4 regions of the Streptomyces sp. YIM 121038 genome follow, and region 2 is predicted to be linked to each of the others. Evidence: riboswitches for the same ligand, from Rfam matches in the RefSeq annotation. Region 2 holds a riboswitch; each other region holds the start of a gene.
The links. A riboswitch is a leader RNA that binds a small molecule or an ion and turns the genes downstream of it on or off. The one in region 2 is predicted to bind cobalamin.

Region 1 (4,639 bases), 2.3 Mb from region 2:
ACGGCACCGAGCAGGGTCGACTTGCCGACTCCGGTCCGCCCGGTGACCAGGCACAGCTCGCCCTCGCCGATGGTCAGGTCGACGTCGCGCAGGGCAGGCTCGGGAGCACCCGCGTAGGTGAGGGTGACGTGCTCGAAGCGGATCACGCGGCGGCCTCCCCCGGTCGGGGCGCGGCGCGCGGCGGTGCGGGCGCGAGCCGGGCGGGCAGCACTCCGGCCAGGGCGGCGAGCGCGGGAAGCGCGGTCACCTCGGGCCAGGCGAGCGGCGAGAGCGAGGGGTAGAGGGAGGCCGCGTCCGTGCGGGAGACGACGTACATCAGCACGCCCGCGGCGAGCCCGGACGCGGCCACGGTCCACTCGGCGCCGTGCCACGGGTCGGGCCGGTACGTGCTGCGCGTGACGCGGCGCCCGCCGAGCACGAACCCGGCCACGGCCAGGGCGAGTCCGGCGAGCAGCAGCGGCGTGCCGAGGTAGGGCGGCGTGCTCGCGCCCAGCGCGCCGTACAGGCCGCCGCACACGCCGAGCAGCCCGGCGATGACCAGCGCGCCGGTGAGCAGCCGGGTGCGCGGGTCGGCGCGCCCGGTGCGGCCGTAGCCGTGCGAGGCCATCGCCGCGGCGAGGGCCAGGGAGCGGTTCATGGCGTCCTCCAGGACGGGGACGACGATGCCGCGCAGCGCGCCGATGCCGCGGTAGCCCTTCTTGACCGTGGAGCCGCGCAGCAGCCGGGCCCTGCGCACCCGCTGCACGCTCTCGACCAGCTGCGGCGCCACGGTGAGCGTGACGACGACGGAGGTGCCGATCTCGTGGAGCGCGCCGGGCAGCGCCTTGAGCATCCGCTTCGGGTTGGCGAGGGCGTTGGCCGCGCCGACGCACACCACCATGGTGGCGAGCCGCAGCCCGTCGTACAGGCCGCCGAGCAGCTGCTCGGCGGCCACGGGTCCGAACAGGCGGATTCCGGCGGCCCATTGGGGCAGCGGCACCTCCGGCAGCGTGACGAGGACGGTGTCGCCCTGGCCGCCGCCGAAGACGATCCGGAAGCCGACGCGCATCACGACGATGAACGCGCCGAGGCTCAGGTACATCCGGAACGCGAGCGCCCACGGCGCGTCGTCGCGCCGCTGGGCGACCACGAAGCCGACCGCGGCCAGGATCAGGACGAGCAGCACCGGGTTGGCGGTGCGGCTCGCCGCGGCGGCCATGCCGAGCGCCCACAGCCACCAGGCACCCGGGTGGACCGACCGGGCGAGACGGGTCACGGCGCACCGCCCGAGGCGCGTCCGCGACGGCGCCGGGCCGTCACTCCCCCGGCGACGGCGAGCGCCACGGCGGCGGCCGCGGCGACGACCGTGCCGGTGGGCACCCCCTCGTCCTTGCTCGCCGACACGGTCCGGGTGTCCTCGCCGCCGGTCCAGTCGGCGGCCTCGCTCGGCTCCGGCGCGGGGCCGGAGCCGGAGCCGGCGGGCGGGGACGGCTCGGTGCGCTTCTTCTCGCCGGAGTCCTTGCCCTTCCGGGCGTCCTCGCCCTTCTTGCCCTTGGCGTCCCGCGCGCCGTCCTTCTCGTTCTTGTGCCCGGGCGGCTTCGCCAGGCCGCCGCCGTCGGCGGGCGGCCGGGCTCCGTTGCCACCACCGGGGCCGGGGCCTCCTCCGGCGGGCGGCTGCACCTGGTCCGGGAGGTCGGGTGTGGTGCCGCGGTCGGGCGCTGCGGGGCCCCGCCCGCCGCCTGTGTGCCCACCTCCGGTGTGCCCGTCGCTGCCCGCTCCCCCGCCGCCACCGCCGCCGGGGGCGGCGGGGCGCCGGGGTGCCACGCGCGGCGCGGGGGCCTCGCCCTGGTCCCGGCCGAAGGAGAACGACCAGCCTTCGAAGCTGCCCTTCGGCGGGGTGCGGTAGGTGGCTCCGTACTGGCTGTAGGTCCAGCGGCCGCCGTTGGAGGCGTGCCAGTACGACCAGTAGGCCTTGGCGGGCGGGGTGTCGACGCAGGGCTCGCGGTCGGCGCCCGGCTTGCCCTCCAGGCGGCAGACGAAGGACTCGCCCCAGCGGTTGGTGCCGGTGACCCGGATGCCCGCGTCCTTGAGCGCGGCGAGGCCGGTCCGCTGGGAGCCGACGGCGCACCGCACGAGGGTGGTCCCGCCGAGTTCCCGGAAGTCCACGACGACGGTGACGCCTTCGCCCGCCTTGCAGAAGCCTCCGTGGCCGCGCCCGGTGTCCACGGCGGCGGCGGGCGTCGCCGGGCCGGGGCCGACGCCGAGTACGGCCGACGCGAGCAACAGCCCGAGCGCGGCGGCGGACGCGCGGATCGCACCGGCCATGCGGATCGCACCGGCCATGTCGAGGGGCCCTTCGGTTGGGGTCGCACGAGGACCCCGCGCCACGGCCGCCGGTGCCGCACGAAAAACCCCTACGCGCGTTCCAGGAAGGAAGCGGCAGGGGGCCGTAGAACCGGTGACGGGCTCTGGGCTCCACGCTGCAGACCATGACAGTGAGAAGCAGTGCACGTGCCACGCTGGGCAGCCCGACTCGCGGTCACGCCGAGGCGTGCCGCACACGGTTGCAGGTCAGTGCCGGAGTCTCACCGGCTTTCCCCAGTCGCGTACGCATTCAGTTGTCCGTGTGCCCGCAGCCGCACGTTTCCGCCACAGCCGGAGCACAGGCATCGTAGGCCCGCCGCCACCGGCCGCGCCAGGGCGGTGAGTTGTGACGCCCGCCACCGAATGGCCTGATCCTTACGGACGATGACATTCCCTCATCGATCACTCGAACGGCCCATGCGGAAACGATCCGCCAGGTGAGACCCCCCGCGTTCGGGCCTCCGGCGCGGGGCGCGGCGGCGATCCTCGGGGCCGACGACCGGGGTCCGGCGGCCGCTCGCGCGGCCGGTCCGGCCCCCTTCTTCCGGCCCTTTCCGGCCCTTTCCTCTTGAGGAGTCCTCTGGTGCGTATCCGTCGCAAGGTGATCGGCGCCCTCGGTTCGGCCGCTCTCGCGCTGACGTCGTTCGGGGTGGTGACCGTCTCCGCGAGCCCGGCGGCCGCCGATCCGTGCGGCTTCTACGAGACGAGTTCCGACGCCTACTACCAGCACTGCACGTCGGACGGCTCCCGTGTGGTGATCAAGGTGAGGGTCGCCCTGGCCCCGGACTACGAGCGGTGCGTCGCGCCCGGCAGGACCTGGCTGGGCTCCGCCGACAAGATCCAGGGCGCTCACTACGTGGGCCGTACCTGCTGACACCGGTCACCGGCGGGGCGCTCACAGGGGGGCGCCCCGCCCGGCCCCGCGGGCGTCAGCCCCAGAACGCCCGGGCCACCGCCGCGCCGGTGACCGCGGCGCCGAGCCCCGCCGCCACACTGGCCGCCGCGTTGGCCGCGGCCAGGAAGCGCGCGCCGGTCTCGGCCAGGCGCAGCGTCTCGTACGAGAAGGTGGAGTACGTGGTCAGCGCCCCGCACAGGCCGGTGCCGACGAGCAGGTGGGCGGAGTTCGGGGCGGCGCCGTAGGTGACGGCGCCGGTGAGGACGCCCAGGACCAGACAGCCCACGACGTTGACCGTGAAGGTGCCCCAGGGGAAGACGGAGTCGTGGCGGCCCTGGACGGCCCGGTCCGTCAGATAGCGCAGGGGCGCGCCGACGGCGGCCCCGGTGAGCACGAGCACCCAGTTCATCGTGGCCTCCCGGAGAGCACGCGGCGGGTCGTCGTCGCGGCCGTCCACACCGCCACGAGCGCCACCGCCGGGGTGGCGGCCAGATAGGCGAGCGCGATCCGGGCGTGGCCGTCCCCGAGCAGCCGCTGGACGTCGACGGCGTACGTGGAGAACGTGGTGAAGCCGCCGAGGACGCCCGTGCCGAAGAAGGGCCGCACCAGGCGGTGGGCGCTCCACGCCTCCGTGACCAGGACCAGGAACACGCCGATCACCGCGCAGCCGAGCGCGTTCACCACCAGCGTGGTCCAGGGGAAGGCGGCCGCCGCGGTGGGCCACAGCAGTCCCGCGCCGTAGCGGGCCGCCGCGCCCGCCGCGCCGCCCGCCGCCACCGCGGCGAGCACGGGTGCCTGGCCGGGTGCCGGTCCCGCGGGCCCGGCGGGCGCCGGGACGTCGATGTCCGGGTCGATGGGTTCGGGCTCGGCGGTCCGGTCGCGCGGTGCTGTCATCCGGTCGTACGTCTCCCACTCGTGCGCCGCCCGGGAGTGTGCGGGCGCGTGTCCTCACAAGCAGGGGCCGTCGGCGGCGTCGTCACCGCGGTTGGGGTACGGCGGGCCCCACCGCCGTACGGCCGTTCCCCGCGTACGCGGCGGCCGTGCCGCCCAGGATAGTCGGCACCGGGCGGACCGGCCGGAAGGGGGCCGTGGGCGTGCCGGGCCGGTCAGCGCCGCAGCTTGACCCGCGAGAGCGCCGCCACGCCGAGCGCGGCGAGGCCGATCTGGATGAGCCACTCGGTCCAGTCGACGCCCTTGGTGTCGGCGACGTCCAGGCCCGAGGCGATGGCGGTGCCGATGAGCGCCGCGACGATGCCGACGACGATGGTCCACAGGACGCCGATGCGCTGCCGCCCGGGGACGACGAGCCGCCCCAGGATCCCGATGACGGCGCCGATCACGATCGCACTGATGAGCCCTGAGATCTCCATAGCTCCGCTTTCCCTCGGCTGAAGTCCGTTT
Region 2 (4,639 bases):
AACAGGTTCAGGGACTGCGACTGGTCGAGGTACGGCGTGCGCGCGGCGGCCATGTCGATCAGGCCGCGCTGCGGGATCTCCCAGGCCGTGCGGTACAGGTTCCGCACGTCGGCGGGCACCCAGGTGAAGCCCTGCACCGAGCCGTTGGACTCGCGCAGCGCCTCACGGGTCTGCGCGTCCCAGACGCCGAGCTTCTTGAGGTCCTGCACCAGGTAGGAGTTCACCTGGAGGAACTCGCCGGACAGCGTCTCGCGCTTGAAGAGGTTGGAGACCTGCGGCTCGATGCACTCGTAGACGCCCGCGATGGACGCGATGGTGGCCGTCGGGGCGATGGCGAGGAGCAGCGAGTTGCGCATGCCGACCTTGCCGATGCGCGCCCGCAGGGCCTCCCAGCGCTCGGGCCAGGCCCGCTCCGTCTCGTAGTGGTCGGGGTGCAGGACACCGCGCGCCGTGCGGGTCTTCTCCCAGGCGGGCAGCGGCCCGTGGCGCTCGGCGAGGTCCGCGGACGCCTCGTACGCGGCGAGCATGATCCGCTCGGCGATCCGGGTGGACAGCGCCTTGGCCTCGGGGGAGTCGAAGGGCAGCCGCAGCTGGAAGAAGACGTCCTGCAGGCCCATGGCGCCGAGGCCCACCGGGCGCCACTTGGCGTTGGAGCGCCCGGCCTGCTCGGTCGGGTAGAAGTTGATGTCCACGACGCGGTCGAGGAACGTCACGGCGGTGCGGACGGTGGCGTCCAGGCGCTCCCAGTCGATGTCCCCGTCGGCCACGAAGGCCCCGAGGTTCACCGAGCCGAGGTTGCACACGGCCGTCTCGCCGTCGTCCGTGACCTCCAGGATCTCCGTGCACAGATTCGAGGAGTGCACGGTGTGGCCGGGCTCGGCGGTCTGGTTGGCGGTGCGGTTGGAGGCGTCCTTGAAGGTCATCCAGCCGTTGCCGGTCTGCGCGAGGGTGCGCATCATGCGGCCGTACAGATCGCGGGCGGGCATGGTCTTCTGCGCCAGGCCCTTGGCCTCGGCCGCGCGGTAGGCCGTGTCGAACTCCTCGCCCCACAGGTCGACGAGCTCGGGCACGTCGGCGGGGGAGAACAGCGACCACTCCTGGTCGGCGGCGACCCGGCGCATGAACTCGTCCGGGATCCAGTGCGCCAGGTTCAGGTTGTGGGTGCGCCGGGCGTCCTCGCCGGTGTTGTCCCGCAGCTCCAGGAACTCCTCGATGTCGGAGTGCCAGGTCTCCAGGTAGACGGCGGCGGCGCCCTTGCGGCGGCCGCCCTGGTTCACGGCGGCGACGGAGGCGTCGAGCGTCTTCAGGAACGGCACGATGCCGTTGGAGTGGCCGTTCGTGCCGCGGATCAGCGAACCGCGCGAGCGGATGCGGGAGTACGACAGGCCGATGCCGCCCGCGTGCTTCGACAGGCGCGCCACCTGGTGGTAGCGGTCGTAGATCGAGTCCAGCTCGTCGAGCGGGGAGTCGAGCAGGTAGCAGCTCGACATCTGCGGGTGGCGGGTGCCGGAGTTGAAGAGCGTCGGCGACGACGGCAGGTAGTCGAGGCGGCTCATCAGGCCGTACAGCGCGGCGACCTCGTCGAGGGCGCGCACGGAGTCGTCCTCGGCGAGACCGGTGGCCACGCGCAGCATGAAGTGCTGCGGCGTCTCGATGACCTTGCGGGTGATCGGGTGGCGCAGCAGGTAGCGGCTGTGCAGCGTGCGCAGGCCGAAGTAGCCGAAGCGGCGGTCGGCGCCGTCGGCCAGCGCGGCCTCCACGAGGGCGTCCAGACGGGTGCCGTGCAGGGCCGCGAAGTCGGCGGTGCGGTCGGCGATCAGGCCCTCGCGGTGGCCGACCGCGACGGACTCGGAGAACGACGTGACGCCCTGCGAGGCGGCCTCCTCGCGGATGCCGACGCTCAGGAGCCGGGCGGCGAGCCGGGAGTACGCGGGGTCCTCGGAGATGAGCCCGGCGGCCGCCTCGGTGGCGAGCTCCCGCAACTCCGCCTCGTCGGCCTTCGCCGAGCGGCCGCGCAGCGCGGCCGCGGCGACGCGTCCGGGGTCGGCGTCGGGAAGGTCGGCGGTGAGGTCGGTCAGGGTGCGCAGCAGGGCGGCGCCGGGCCCGTCGGTGGACGGGGCGGACTGCTCGGCGTGCTGCTGACCGGCTTCGGCCTGCGCTGACGCGGGCTCGGCGGGCGCGATGGTCACGTGGTGCTCTCCCTCGCTCGGCTCTGGGCATCGAGGCAGGCGGAGGCACACGGGCGCGACCGCGCGAGGCGGTACGTACGCCGCGTCCACCAGCCCATGTCCACGAGGCCCGGACGTCTGCACCCGGACCGGGCGGCACGGGTGCGCTGTCGGCAGGTCCTCGGACTTTGTGGGTACGCAAATGCGCACACGTACACCGTTGCGGGACAGTTCCGGACTTCCACCGGATTCCCCTGCGGCGACAGCGAGGACGAGCATACATCTTGTGCCGGGTTTCGGTGGCGCCCCTAGATGTTGTGTCGGAGGTGACCGTTCCCTCACGGGGTGTGGTCGCTCGGGAGCAGGTCGGAGCGTCAACTCGCCAGGGAGAAAGGCCGGACCGGGGGACGGATACCGGGTCCGGAGCGGGGCGCGGAGGGGTTGGGGCGGGGCCCGGCGCGGGGCGTGGAGGGCTGCGGCGGGGCGTGGAGGCCTGGGCCGGGGCCCGGCGCGGCCGGGGGTGCCGGTCGGTCAGCCGCCCGCGCCCGGGGGGTCCTGCGGGGCGCCGTCGCCGTTCGGCGGCAGGTCGCCGCGCTCCGCGGGGCGGCCCGTGTCGCCGCCGTCCGTGGGCAGGCCCTCGGGGTCGGCCGTCTCGGGCAGGGTCGCGTCGAGTTCGCGGTCGTCGGCGCGGTGGGCGGTCTCGGCGGCGGCGCGCAGCACCGCGCGGCTCACCGCGCCGCGGTCGGCGGCGAGCTGGATGCGCAGCCCGTTCTCCGAGCGGACGTACTCGTGCCGGGAGCCCGTGCGGCGGTACCAGCCCTTGCCGTCCTTCTCGCAGCGCGTGGCGGCGGGCGGGACCGTGCGGCAGTTCCCGTCGGTGACGGTGCCCCGGTCGACGGAGAGCGTGAGCTGCGCGCCGCCCTCGTCCCGTACGTAGGTGGACTGGAAGCCGTAGTCGCCGATCACGCCCACCGACTGCCGGGCCAGCTCGAAGCCGTCGGCCTCCGTCACGTAGACGTGCTCCACGACGGTCTGCGCCGCCTCGGCGCGGGCCTTCAGCTCGGCGCGGTCCGGCGGCGCCGCGCTGTCGAGGCTGTCCGAACCGCAGCCGGTGAGGGCGAGGGGGGCGAGGAGCAGGGCCGGGAGGAGGCGGCGGGAACGTCTCATGCGCACATCCTTTCGCATGCGTCCGCCGCCGTGCCCCGCCCGGCCCTGTCGGTCCGTGCCGCCTCGGCTCAGTGGCCCGCCCCCACCTTGGGCAGCTCGACGGCCACGCCCTTGTCACCGGCGTCCGCCGTGTAGTCCTCGGGGGAGGTCTCGTCGACGCCCTCGGGGGCCTTGAACGCCTTCAGGACGAAGGTGAGGACGACCGTCACGACCACGTTCAGGACGAACGCCGTCAGGCCGATGTAGCCGATCTCACCGATGCCGGGGATCTCCTTGGAGGACCCGCCGAAGTGCGCCTGCGTCGGCGAGGCGACGCCGTAGGCGGCCACCGTGCCGTAGATCATGCCGGCCGCCCACCCGGCGAGCAGCGCCCACCGGTGGAACCACCGCGTGAACAGGCCGCCGACGAGCGCGGGCATGGTCTGCAGGATCCAGATGCCGCCCAGGAGCTGGAAGTTGATGGCGACGGTCTTGTCCATGGTGAGCACGAAGGCGAGGGCGCCCACCTTCACCAGGAGCGAGACCAGCTTGGAGACCTTGGTCTCCTGCTCGGGCGTCGCGTCCGGCTTGAGGAAGTCCTTGTAGATGTTGCGCGTGAAGAGGTTCGCGGCCGCGATGGACATGATGGCGGCGGGCACGAGCGCGCCGATGCCGATGGCCGCGAAGGCCACGCCGGTGAACCAGTCGGGGAACATGTCCTCGAACAGCTGCGGAATCGCCAGCTGCCCGTTGTCGACCTTCACCCCGGCCGCGATCGCCATGAACCCGAGCAGCGCGAGCAGGCCCAGCATCAGCGAGTACAGCGGCAGGATGGTGGTGTTGCGGCGGATCACGTCCCGGCTGCGCGAGGACAGCGTCGCGGTGATCGAGTGCGGGTACATGAAGAGCGCGAGCGCCGAGCCGAGCGCCAGGGTCGCGTACGTCCAGGTCCCCGCGTCGCCGGGCACGAGCGCGCCGACGGGCTTGCCGGTCGCCTCGTTGGTCGCCGAGAACTTCTCGCTCGCCGCGTGGAAGACGTCGTCGAACCCGCCGAGTTTGATCGGGATGTAGATGATGGCCACCACGATCACGATGTAGATCAGGGTGTCCTTCACGAACGCGATCAGCGCCGGGGCCCTCAGGCCCGAGGAGTAGGTGTACGCGGCGAGCACGCCGAAGGCGATGAGCAGCGGCAGGTCCTTGACGAACCAGTTGGTGTCGTCGCCGCCGCCGACGCCCATCACGTCCAGGACGGCCTGGATGCCGACGAGTTGGAGCGCGATGTAGGGCATCGTCGCGAGGATGCCGGTGACGGCCACCGCGAG
Region 3 (4,639 bases), 2.6 Mb from region 2:
CCGCGGCGGGCTCCGCGTGCCAGGGCGGCTCGGCGAAGGCGGCGGCGTAGACCGTGCGGATGCCCTCGCGGTGGGCGAGCAAGTCGGGGCCCGCGAGGCGGTGCACGACGGCGGCCATCAGGCGGCCCTCGCGACCCGGGCGACGGGGTGCAGCGCGGCGTACTCCAGCGGCGCCGAGGGGTCGATGGACACGCCGAGGGGCGCGGGCTCGGCGCCCGCGCGCACCAGGAGGTCGCCCACGGCGGCGATCATCGCGCCGTTGTCGGTGCACAGGCCCAGCGGCGGGACGCGCAGGGTGATCCCCGCGGCCCGGCAGCGCTCCTCGGCGAGGGCCCGCACCCGGGAGTTGGCGGCGACGCCGCCGACGACCACGAGGGTGCCCACGCCGTGCGCGGCGCAGGCCGCGACGGCCTTGCGGGTCAGGACGTCGGCGATGGCCTCCTGGAGCGCGGCGGCCCCGTCGGCGACCGGCAGTTCGCGGCCCCGGTGGCTCTCGGCCCAGCGGGCCGCGGCGGTCTTCAGACCGGAGAACGAGAAGGCGTACGGGTCGTCGCGCGGCCCGGTCAGGGGGCGCGGGAAGGCCACCGCGTCCGGCGAGCCCGCGCGGGCCGCGCGGTCGACGGCGGGACCGCCCGGGTAGGGCAGCCCGAAGACGCGGGCCACCTTGTCGAAGCACTCCCCCGCGGCGTCGTCCAGGGTGTCGCCCAGGTGGGTGATGGGGTCCCGGGCGAGGTCGCGCACGAGCAGCAGCGAGGTGTGGCCGCCGGAGACGATGAGGACCACGCACGGGTCGGGCAGCGGCCCGTGCTCCAGGGTGTCGGCGGCGACGTGCCCGGCCAGGTGGTGCACGCCGTACAGCGGTACGTCGAGCGCGTACGCGAGGCCCTTCGCCCCGGCGAGGCCGACCTGGAGGGCGCCGGAGAGCCCCGGCCCGGTCGTCACGGCCACGGCGCCGATGTCGCCGAGCCGCAGCCCCGCCCGGTCGAGGGCGCGGCGGACCACCGGGTTCAGCGCGTGCACGTGGGCGCGGGCGGCGATCTCGGGGACGACGCCGCCGAAGCGGGCGTGCTCGTCCATGCTGGACGCGACGGCGTGCCCGAGCAGCCGCCCGTCCCGCACGAGACCTGCCCCGGTCTCGTCGCACGAAGACTCGATCCCCAGAACGATCCGAGGGGGTGCCATGCGTGTACTCCCGCTTCTTCCGCGTGCCGACCGGCCCGGCTACTGCATCACCATAGTAATTGCAAGCAATGTGCAGTAAGCCGCGCCCACCGTCTTCCCCCCTCCCCCGGACAGGGGTTCATCACATACGCTTGCGGCGCGACTGGTTCGTCCTGCCCGCCAGGCAGTGGCGTCGTAAGAGGGAACCCGGTGGAAATCCGGGACTGCCCCGCAGCGGTGAGTGGGAACGACCGCCGTCATACGCACTGGGTCCGGCACGGACCCGGGAAGCGACGGCCAGTAGGTGACCTCCTCGGAGGTCTCGCCCGCGAGTCCGAAGACCTGCCCGTTGCCCGTGCGCGCCCCGGCGTGCGCGGCTCACCGGTGACCTCGTGGGCGGGTCGGCGTACACATCGGGCACAGGCGCGCGGCCATCGACGGCCGTGGCCGGTCGGCCGGTCTGTTCCTCCTTCGCGCTCCCGATCGTCCCGGGACCCACACGACATTGCTCGCGAAGGAGAGTTCTGTGACAGACAAGTCCGCAGCCGCGGCGGCACGGGCCACCGTGTACGGCTACCCCCGTCAGGGCGCAGACCGGGAGTTGAAGAAGGCCGTCGAGGGCTACTGGAAGGGCCGCGTCAGCGCTGCGGGCCTGCGGGAGACGGCGGCCCTGCTGCGCCGCACGAACTGGGAGCAGCTCGCGGACGCCGGTGTCCACGAGGTCCCGACCGGCGACTTCTCGTACTACGACCACGTCCTGGACACCAGCGTGATGGTCGGGGCGATCCCCGCCCGGCACCGCGCCGCCGTCGCGGCGGACCCGCTGGCCGGCTACTTCGCTATGGCCCGGGGCACCGCGGAGGTGGCGCCCCTGGAAATGACCAAGTGGTTCGACACCAACTACCACTACCTGGTGCCGGAGCTGGGCCCGGACACCGTCTTCGCGGCGGACGCGACGAAGCAGGTCGCCGAGGTGAAGGAGGCGCTCGCGCTCGGCCTCGCCGCGCGCCCCGTGCTCGTCGGCCCGGTCACCTATCTGCTGCTCGCCAAGCCCGCGCCGGACGTCGACCCGGGATTCGAGCCGCTGACCCTCCTGGACCGGCTGCTTCCCGTGTACGCGGAGGTCCTCGCCGACCTGCGGGCGGCGGGCGCCGCCTGGGTGCAGCTGGACGAACCCGCGCTCGTGCAGGACCGCACGCCCGCCGACCTGAACGCGGCGGCCCGCGCCTACCGCGACCTGGGCGCGCTCGACGACCGCCCGAAGCTGCTCGTCGCCTCCTACTTCGACCGGCTCGGCGAGGCGCTCCCGGTGCTCGCCAAGGCGCCCGTGGACGGACTGGCCGTCGACTTCACGGGGCCCGCCGCCGCCAACCTGGACGACCTCGCGCGGGCGGGCGGCCTACCCGGCAAGCGCCTGGTCGCGGGTGTCGTCGACGGGCGCAACATCTGGATCAACAACCTGGAGAAGTCCCTCAGCACCCTCGGCACCCTGCTCGGGCTCGCCGACCGCGTGGACGTCGCCGCCTCCTGCTCCCTGCTGCACGTGCCGCTGGACGCCGCCGTCGAGCGCGACATCGACCCGCAGGTCGCCCGCTGGCTCGCCTTCGCCCGGCAGAAGACGACCGAGCTGGTCACCCTGGCCCGCGGTCTGTCCCAGGGCCCGGACACCATCGCCGCCGAACTCGCCGCGAACCGCGCCGACCTGGCGTCGCGCGCGGGCTCCGCGCTCACCCACGACCCGGCGGTGCGGGCCCGCGCCGCCGCCGCGACCGCCGCCGACGCCCGGCGCGCGCAGCCCTACCCCGAGCGGGCCGCCGCCCAGCGCGCGAGCCTGGGCCTGCCGCTGCTCCCGACGACCACCATCGGCTCGTTCCCGCAGACCACCGAGTTGCGGGCGGCCCGCGCCGATCTGCGCGCGGGCCGCATCGACGCGGCCCGGTACGAGGAGCGCATCGAGTCCGAGATCCAGGCGGTGCTCTCCTTCCAGGAGAAGGCGGGCATCGACGTCCTGGTGCACGGCGAGCCCGAGCGCAACGACATGGTCCAGTACTTCGCCGAGCAGCTCACCGGCTATCTGGCGACCCGGCACGGCTGGGTCCAGTCGTACGGCACGCGCTATGTGCGGCCGCCGGTGCTCGCCGGTGACATCTCGCGCCCGGAGCCGATGACGGTGCGCTGGACCGCGTACGCGAACGCGCTCACCGACCGGCCCGTCAAGGGCATGCTGACCGGCCCGGTGACGATGCTCGCGTGGTCGTTCGTCCGTGACGACCAGCCGCTCGGCGACACCGCGCGCCAGGTGGCGCTCGCCCTGCGCGACGAGGTGAACGACCTGGAGGCGGCGGGCACGTCGGTGATCCAGGTCGACGAGCCCGCGCTGCGCGAGACCCTGCCGCTGCGCGCCGCGGACCGGGCCGCGTACCTGCGGTGGGCGACGGAGTCCTTCCGGCTCACCACGAGCGGCGTGCGGCCCGAGACGCAGATCCACACCCACATGTGCTACGCGGAGTTCGGCGACGTCCTCCAGGCCATCGACGACCTCGACGCGGACGTCATCAGCCTGGAGGCGGCCCGCTCGCACATGCAGGTCGCGGACGAGCTGGCCGCCGCGGGCTATCCGCGCGAGGTGGGCCCCGGCGTGTACGACATCCACTCGCCGCGGGTGCCGGGCGCCGACGAGGCGGCCGCCCTGCTGCGCAAGGGACTTGAGGCCATCCCGGCCGGGCGGCTGTGGGTCAACCCGGACTGCGGCCTGAAGACGCGCGGCTGGCCGGAGACCCGGGCGTCCCTGGAGAACCTGGTCGCCGCCGCGCGGCAGGTCCGGGCGGAGCTGACGGCGCGGGAGTCCTGACGGACGGCGGCCGGTGGCCGGGGCCTCCCCCGGTCACCGGCCGTGCTCAGCGCGCGCTCGCCCCGACGACCTCGGCCACGAGGGCGCGCGCGTGCTCCGGTGACAGGCCGTCCGGCCGGAACAGGATCCGGAAGACGAGCGGCGCGACCACGTGGTCCATGACGGCCTCGCGCTCCGGCAGCCCCCGCTCGCCCCGCTCGGCGGCGCGGGCCAGAAGCAGGTCGACGTGCTCGGCGGAGTAGTCCGAGCAGCGGCTCGCGTTGCCGCTCTCGGGGTCGCCGAGGAGCGCGTCGCGCAGATAGGCGCGGCCCGGCGCCGACGACATCTCCTCCAGGAAGTGCTCGGCCCACGCCGTCAGGTCGGCGCGGAAGCCGCCGTGGTCCGCGGGGTCCGCCTCGGGCCGCAGCCGCTCGACCGCGACGTCCGACAGGAGTTCCTGGAGGTCGCCCCAGCGGCGGTAGACCGTGGACGGCGTGACCCCGGCCCGCGCCGCGACCAGCGGGACGGTCAGCGCCGCGCGGCCCTGCTCGGCTTCCAGCTCGCGCACGGCGGCGTGCACGGACGCCTGCACCCGGGCGCTGCGCCCGCCGGGTCGGGCCATGGGCCTGGGACTCATGCCGTTCACCT
Region 4 (4,639 bases), 2.6 Mb from region 2:
TACCGGTCGCCCGGGACGGCGAGATCGTCACCGCCGTCCTCGACCGCACCCCGTTCTACGCCGAGTCCGGTGGCCAGGACAGCGACGCCGGACGGCTCACCGGGGCCTCACTGGAGGCCGAGGTGCTCGACGTGCAGCGGCCGCTGCCCGGCCTGGTGGCCCATCAGATCCGCGTCATGGCGGGGGAGGTGGCCGTCGGCGACGCCGTGCACGCGGCCGTCGACCCCGAGTGGCGCCTCGGTGCGCGCCAGGCCCACTCGGGCACCCACGTGCTGCACGCCGCCCTGCGCGAGGTCCTCGGCCCGACCGCCCTGCAGTCCGGCTCCTCCAACCGCCCGGGCCAGCTGCGCCTGGACTTCCCCTGGCGCGGCGGCCTCTCCGCCACCGTCCGCAGCGAGGTCGAGGAGGCCGCCAACCGCGCGCTCCGCCGCGACCTGCCCGTCGGCGTGCGCTGGATGACGCTGCCCGAGGCCAAGGAGCTCGGCGCGCTCGCCCTGTTCGACGAGACGTACGGCGAGCAGGTCCGGGTGGTCGAGATCGGCGGCGCCTGGTCGCGCGAGCTGTGCGGCGGCACCCACGTCGAGCACGCCGCGCAGATCGGCGTCATCGCGCTGACCGCCGAGTCGTCGGTGGGCGCGGGCCTGCGGCGCCTGGAGGCCGCGGTCGGCATCGAGGGCTTCGGCTACCTCGCGCGCGAGCGCGACCTCGTCGCCGAGATCGCCGAGCAGCTCCAGGCGCCGCGCGCCGAACTCCCCGACCGCGTCGCCGCGTTGCTCGGCCGGCTCAAGGCCGCCGACCGGGAGAACGAGCGCCTGCGGCAGGCGGCCCGTGCCGCGCGCGCCGCCGAACTCGCCGGGCGGGCCGTCGAGGTGGCGGGCGCGTACGTGGCCACCGCGACGGCGGAGGGTGACGCGGGCGCCGCGCGGGCCCTGGCCCTCGAAGTGCGCGGACGGCTGCGCCCCGAGCGGCCGGGCGTGGCCGCCGTGACCCTCTCCGGCGACAAGCCGGTGCTCGCCGTCGCGGTGAACGAGGCGGCGCGGGCGGCGGGCCTGTCCGCGTCCGCCCTGGTCAAGCGGCTGCTCGGCGGTCGCGGTGGCGGCTCCGACGAGGTGGCGCAGGGCGGTGGGACGGACCGGGGCGCGCTCGCGGCCGCGGTGGCCGGACTCCCCGGCGTCGTGCGCGAGGAGCTCGGCGCCTGAGCGCGGCGCGACCAGCCGCGGCGGCCGTCGTTCGTCCGAGGCCCGTGGTGGCTGGTCGCGCAGGTCCCCGCGCCCCTTCGGGGGCGTGAGGGGTGCGGTAGGGGTGGGCCTCCATGGACTTACTAGGACGTCCAAGTATATCGTCGTGACCAAGGCCCGCGGTGCAGGGAAGCCGGTGTGAATCCGGCACGGTCCCGCCACTGTGACCGGGGAGCGCGTCCCCATGAAGGACCAACGCCACTGACGGAGAAGTCCGCCGGGAAGGCGAGGAGGCGCGTGCTGATCCGGGAGTCAGGATACCGGCCGCGGGGTGTTCCGTGTTGTCCACGAGGATGGAGCAGACACGCATGGCCCCGGTGCGCACCCGCGACCCTGGAGATCCGGACCTGCGAGCGGTGATCCCCGCTGCCTGAAGGCTGTTCGGCGTGCCCTGTGGCGGTACGCGGCCCAGCCCTGCCATCCCCGGACCGCACCTGACGAGAGAAGCAGGTCCCCCATGGTCCGTGAACTGACCCATTTCATCGGCGGCGAGCACACCCCGGGAACATCGGGAACGCACGCCGACGTGTACGACCCCAACACCGGTGCCGTCCAGGCACGCGTACCGCTCGCGCACCGCGCCGACACCGAGGCGGCGATCGCGAACGCCGCGAAGGCGCAGCCCGCCTGGGGCGAGTGGAACCCGCAGCGCCGCGCCCGCGTCCTGCTGCGGTTCCTCCAGCTCGTCGAGGACGAACGCGACGCCCTCGCACGCCTGTTGTCGTCCGAGCACGGCAAGACCGTCGCCGACGCGCACGGCGACCTCCAGCGCGGCCTGGAGGTCGTGGAGTTCGCCGCGGGCATCCCGCACCTGCTCAAGGGCGAGTTCACCGACAACGCCGGGACCGGCATCGACGTGCACTCGCTGCGCCGCCCCCTCGGCGTCGTCGCCGGGATCACGCCCTTCAACTTCCCCGCGATGATCCCGCTCTGGAAGGCCGCGCCCGCGCTCGCCTGCGGCAACGCCTTCGTCCTCAAGCCGTCCGAGCGCGCCCCGTCCGTCCCGCTGCGCCTGGCCGAGCTGTTCCTCGAAGCGGGCCTGCCGCCGGGCGTCCTGAACGTCGTCAACGGCGGCAAGGAGTCCGTCGACACGCTCCTGGAGGACCCGCGCGTCAAAGCGCTCGGCTTCGTCGGCTCCACGCCGATCGCCGCGCACGTGTACGCCACCGCCGCCGCGCACGGCAAGCGCGCCCAGTGCTTCGGCGGCGCCAAGAACCACATGATCGTGATGCCGGACGCCGACCTCGACAGGGCCGTCGACGCGCTCGTCGGCGCGGGCTACGGCTCCGCGGGCGAGCGCTGCATGGCGATCTCCGTGGCCGTCCCGGTCGGCGAGGCCACCGCCGACGCCCTGGTGGCCCGCCTCAAGGAGCGCGTCGGGGCCCTGCGCGTCGGCCGTTCCGACGACCCCGAGGCCGACTTCGGCCCCCTGGTCGCCCGTGACGCCGTCGAGCGCGTGCGCTCCTACGTCGACCTCGGCGTCCAGGAGGGCGCCGAACTCGTCGTCGACGGCCGTGACTTCACCCTGCCCGGCCACGAGGGCGGCTTCTTCGCGGGCGCCTCGCTCTTCGACCGCGTCACCCCGGACATGCGGATCTACCAGGAGGAGATCTTCGGCCCCGTCCTGTCCGTCGTCCGGGCCGCCGACTACGAAGAGGCGCTGCGGCTGCCCACCGAGCACCCCTACGGCAACGGCGTCGCGCTCTTCACCCGCGACGGCGACACCGCCCGCGACTTCACCCGGCGCGTGGACACCGGCATGGTCGGCGTCAACGTCCCCATCCCGGTCCCCGTCGCCTACCACACCTTCGGCGGCTGGAAGCGCTCCGGATTCGGCGACCTCAACCAGCACGGCCCCGACGCCATCCGCTTCTACACCCGCACCAAGACCGTCACCTCGCGCTGGCCCTCCGGGGCGAAGGAAGGCGCGAGCTTCACGATCCCGACGATGGCGTGAGCGCCCCGATGACCGCCACGACCACCACCCTGCTCGGCGAGGACCAGCTCGCCCTCGTCGAGACCACCCTCGACTTCGCCGAGGAACATCTCGCCCCGCACGCCCTCGCCTGGGACCAGGACAAGCACTTCCCGGTCGACGTGCTGCGCAAGGCCGCGGACCTCGGGCTCGGCGGCGTCTACGTCGACGAGGCCGCGGGCGGCTCCGGCCTGACCCGCTCCGACGGCGTCCTCGTCTTCGAGGCCCTCGCCTCCGGCTGCCCCTCCGTCGCGGGCTATCTGTCCATCCACAACATGGTCGCCTGGATGATCGACCACTACGGCGACCGCGCCCAGCGCGCCCGCTGGCTGGGGCCGCTCACCTCCATGGACCGGCTCGGCAGCTACTGCCTCACCGAGCCGGGGGCCGGTTCGGACGCCGCCGCGCTGAGCACCCGCGCCGAGCGCGACGGCGACGCGTACGTCCTCACCGGCGTCAAGCAGTTCATCTCCGGCGCGGGCGCCGCGCACGTGTACGTGGTGATGGCCCGCACCGGCGGCGGCGGACCCGACGGCGTGTCCGCGTTCGTCGTCGAACGCGACGACCCCGGCCTGTCCTTCGGCGCGAACGAGAAGAAGATGGGCTGGAACGCGCAGCCCACCCGGCAGGTCCTCCTCGACGGCGTGCGCGTCCCCGCCGACCGGCTGCTCGGCGGCGAGGGCAACGGCTTCCGCATCGCCATGAACGCCCTGAACGGCGGCCGCCTCGGCATCGCCGCCTGCTCCCTCGGCGGCGCCCGCAGCGCCCTCGACCGCAGCCTCGTCCACCTCGCGGACCGGGAGGCGTTCGGCGCCCCGCTGCTCGACGCCCAGGCGCTGCGCTTCGAGCTCGCCGACATGGCGACCGAGCTGGCGGCGGCCCGCGCCCTGGTCCGGCAGGCCGCGCAGGCCCTCGACCAGGGCGACCCGCAGGCACCGCAGCTGTGCGCCATGGCCAAGCGGTTCGCCACCGACACCGGCCACTCCGTCGCCGACCGCGCCCTCCAACTCCACGGCGGCTACGGCTATCTGACGGAGTACGGCATCGAGAAGCTGGTCCGCGACCTGCGCGTGCACCGCATCCTGGAAGGAACCAACGAGATCATGCGTCTGATCGTGGCCCGCGGCCTCACGGGGGCGCTGCGATGACCGACGACCCCGTCCTGATCCGCACCGAGGGACGCGCCGGCCACCTCACCCTCAACCGGCCGCGCGCCCTGAACGCCCTGACCCACGCCATGGTCCGCGCCGTCGACGCGGCGCTGACCGCCTGGGCGGCGGACCCGGCCGTCCAGACCGTCGTCCTCACCGGCGCGGGCGACCGCGGCCTGTGCGCGGGCGGCGACATCCGGCAGATCCACGAGGACGCGCGCACCGGCGGCGGGGCGTCCGCGGACTTCTGGCGCGACGAGTACCGCCTGAACGCC

Region 1: another riboswitch for cobalamin. It lies ahead of C9F11_RS36060 (hypothetical protein); the one in region 2 lies ahead of C9F11_RS27150 (ribonucleoside-diphosphate reductase subunit alpha).
Region 3: another riboswitch for cobalamin. It lies ahead of metE (5-methyltetrahydropteroyltriglutamate--homocysteine S-methyltransferase); the one in region 2 lies ahead of C9F11_RS27150 (ribonucleoside-diphosphate reductase subunit alpha).
Region 4: another riboswitch for cobalamin. It lies ahead of C9F11_RS36990 (CoA-acylating methylmalonate-semialdehyde dehydrogenase); the one in region 2 lies ahead of C9F11_RS27150 (ribonucleoside-diphosphate reductase subunit alpha).

The regions. Positions count from the first base shown of each region.
Region 1 covers NZ_CP030771.1:8,629,544-8,634,182, reverse strand. Annotated here, with positions in the region: gene C9F11_RS36070 (ABC transporter ATP-binding protein) at 1-146, opposite strand, end outside; gene C9F11_RS36065 (CbiQ family ECF transporter T component) at 143-1,255, opposite strand; gene C9F11_RS36060 (hypothetical protein) at 1,252-2,322, opposite strand; cobalamin riboswitch at 2,484-2,628, opposite strand; gene C9F11_RS36055 (DUF6355 family natural product biosynthesis protein) at 2,927-3,217, shown strand; gene crcB (fluoride efflux transporter CrcB) at 3,273-3,647, opposite strand; gene C9F11_RS36045 (CrcB family protein) at 3,644-4,132, opposite strand; gene C9F11_RS36040 (GlsB/YeaQ/YmgE family stress response membrane protein) at 4,345-4,608, opposite strand.
Region 2 covers NZ_CP030771.1:6,303,016-6,307,654, forward strand. Annotated here, with positions in the region: gene C9F11_RS27150 (ribonucleoside-diphosphate reductase subunit alpha) at 1-2,189, opposite strand, end outside; cobalamin riboswitch at 2,323-2,464, opposite strand; gene C9F11_RS27155 (hypothetical protein) at 2,700-3,335, opposite strand; gene C9F11_RS27160 (sodium:solute symporter family protein) at 3,404-4,639, opposite strand, start outside.
Region 3 covers NZ_CP030771.1:8,876,603-8,881,241, reverse strand. Annotated here, with positions in the region: gene C9F11_RS36980 (GNAT family N-acetyltransferase) at 1-118, opposite strand, end outside; gene tsaD (tRNA (adenosine(37)-N6)-threonylcarbamoyltransferase complex transferase subunit TsaD) at 118-1,182, opposite strand; cobalamin riboswitch at 1,309-1,526, shown strand; gene metE (5-methyltetrahydropteroyltriglutamate--homocysteine S-methyltransferase) at 1,688-4,012, shown strand; gene C9F11_RS36965 (TetR/AcrR family transcriptional regulator) at 4,059-4,628, opposite strand.
Region 4 covers NZ_CP030771.1:8,883,186-8,887,824, forward strand. Annotated here, with positions in the region: gene alaS (alanine--tRNA ligase) at 1-1,199, shown strand, start outside; cobalamin riboswitch at 1,335-1,522, shown strand; gene C9F11_RS36990 (CoA-acylating methylmalonate-semialdehyde dehydrogenase) at 1,696-3,195, shown strand; gene C9F11_RS36995 (acyl-CoA dehydrogenase family protein) at 3,204-4,361, shown strand; gene C9F11_RS37000 (enoyl-CoA hydratase/isomerase family protein) at 4,358-4,639, shown strand, end outside.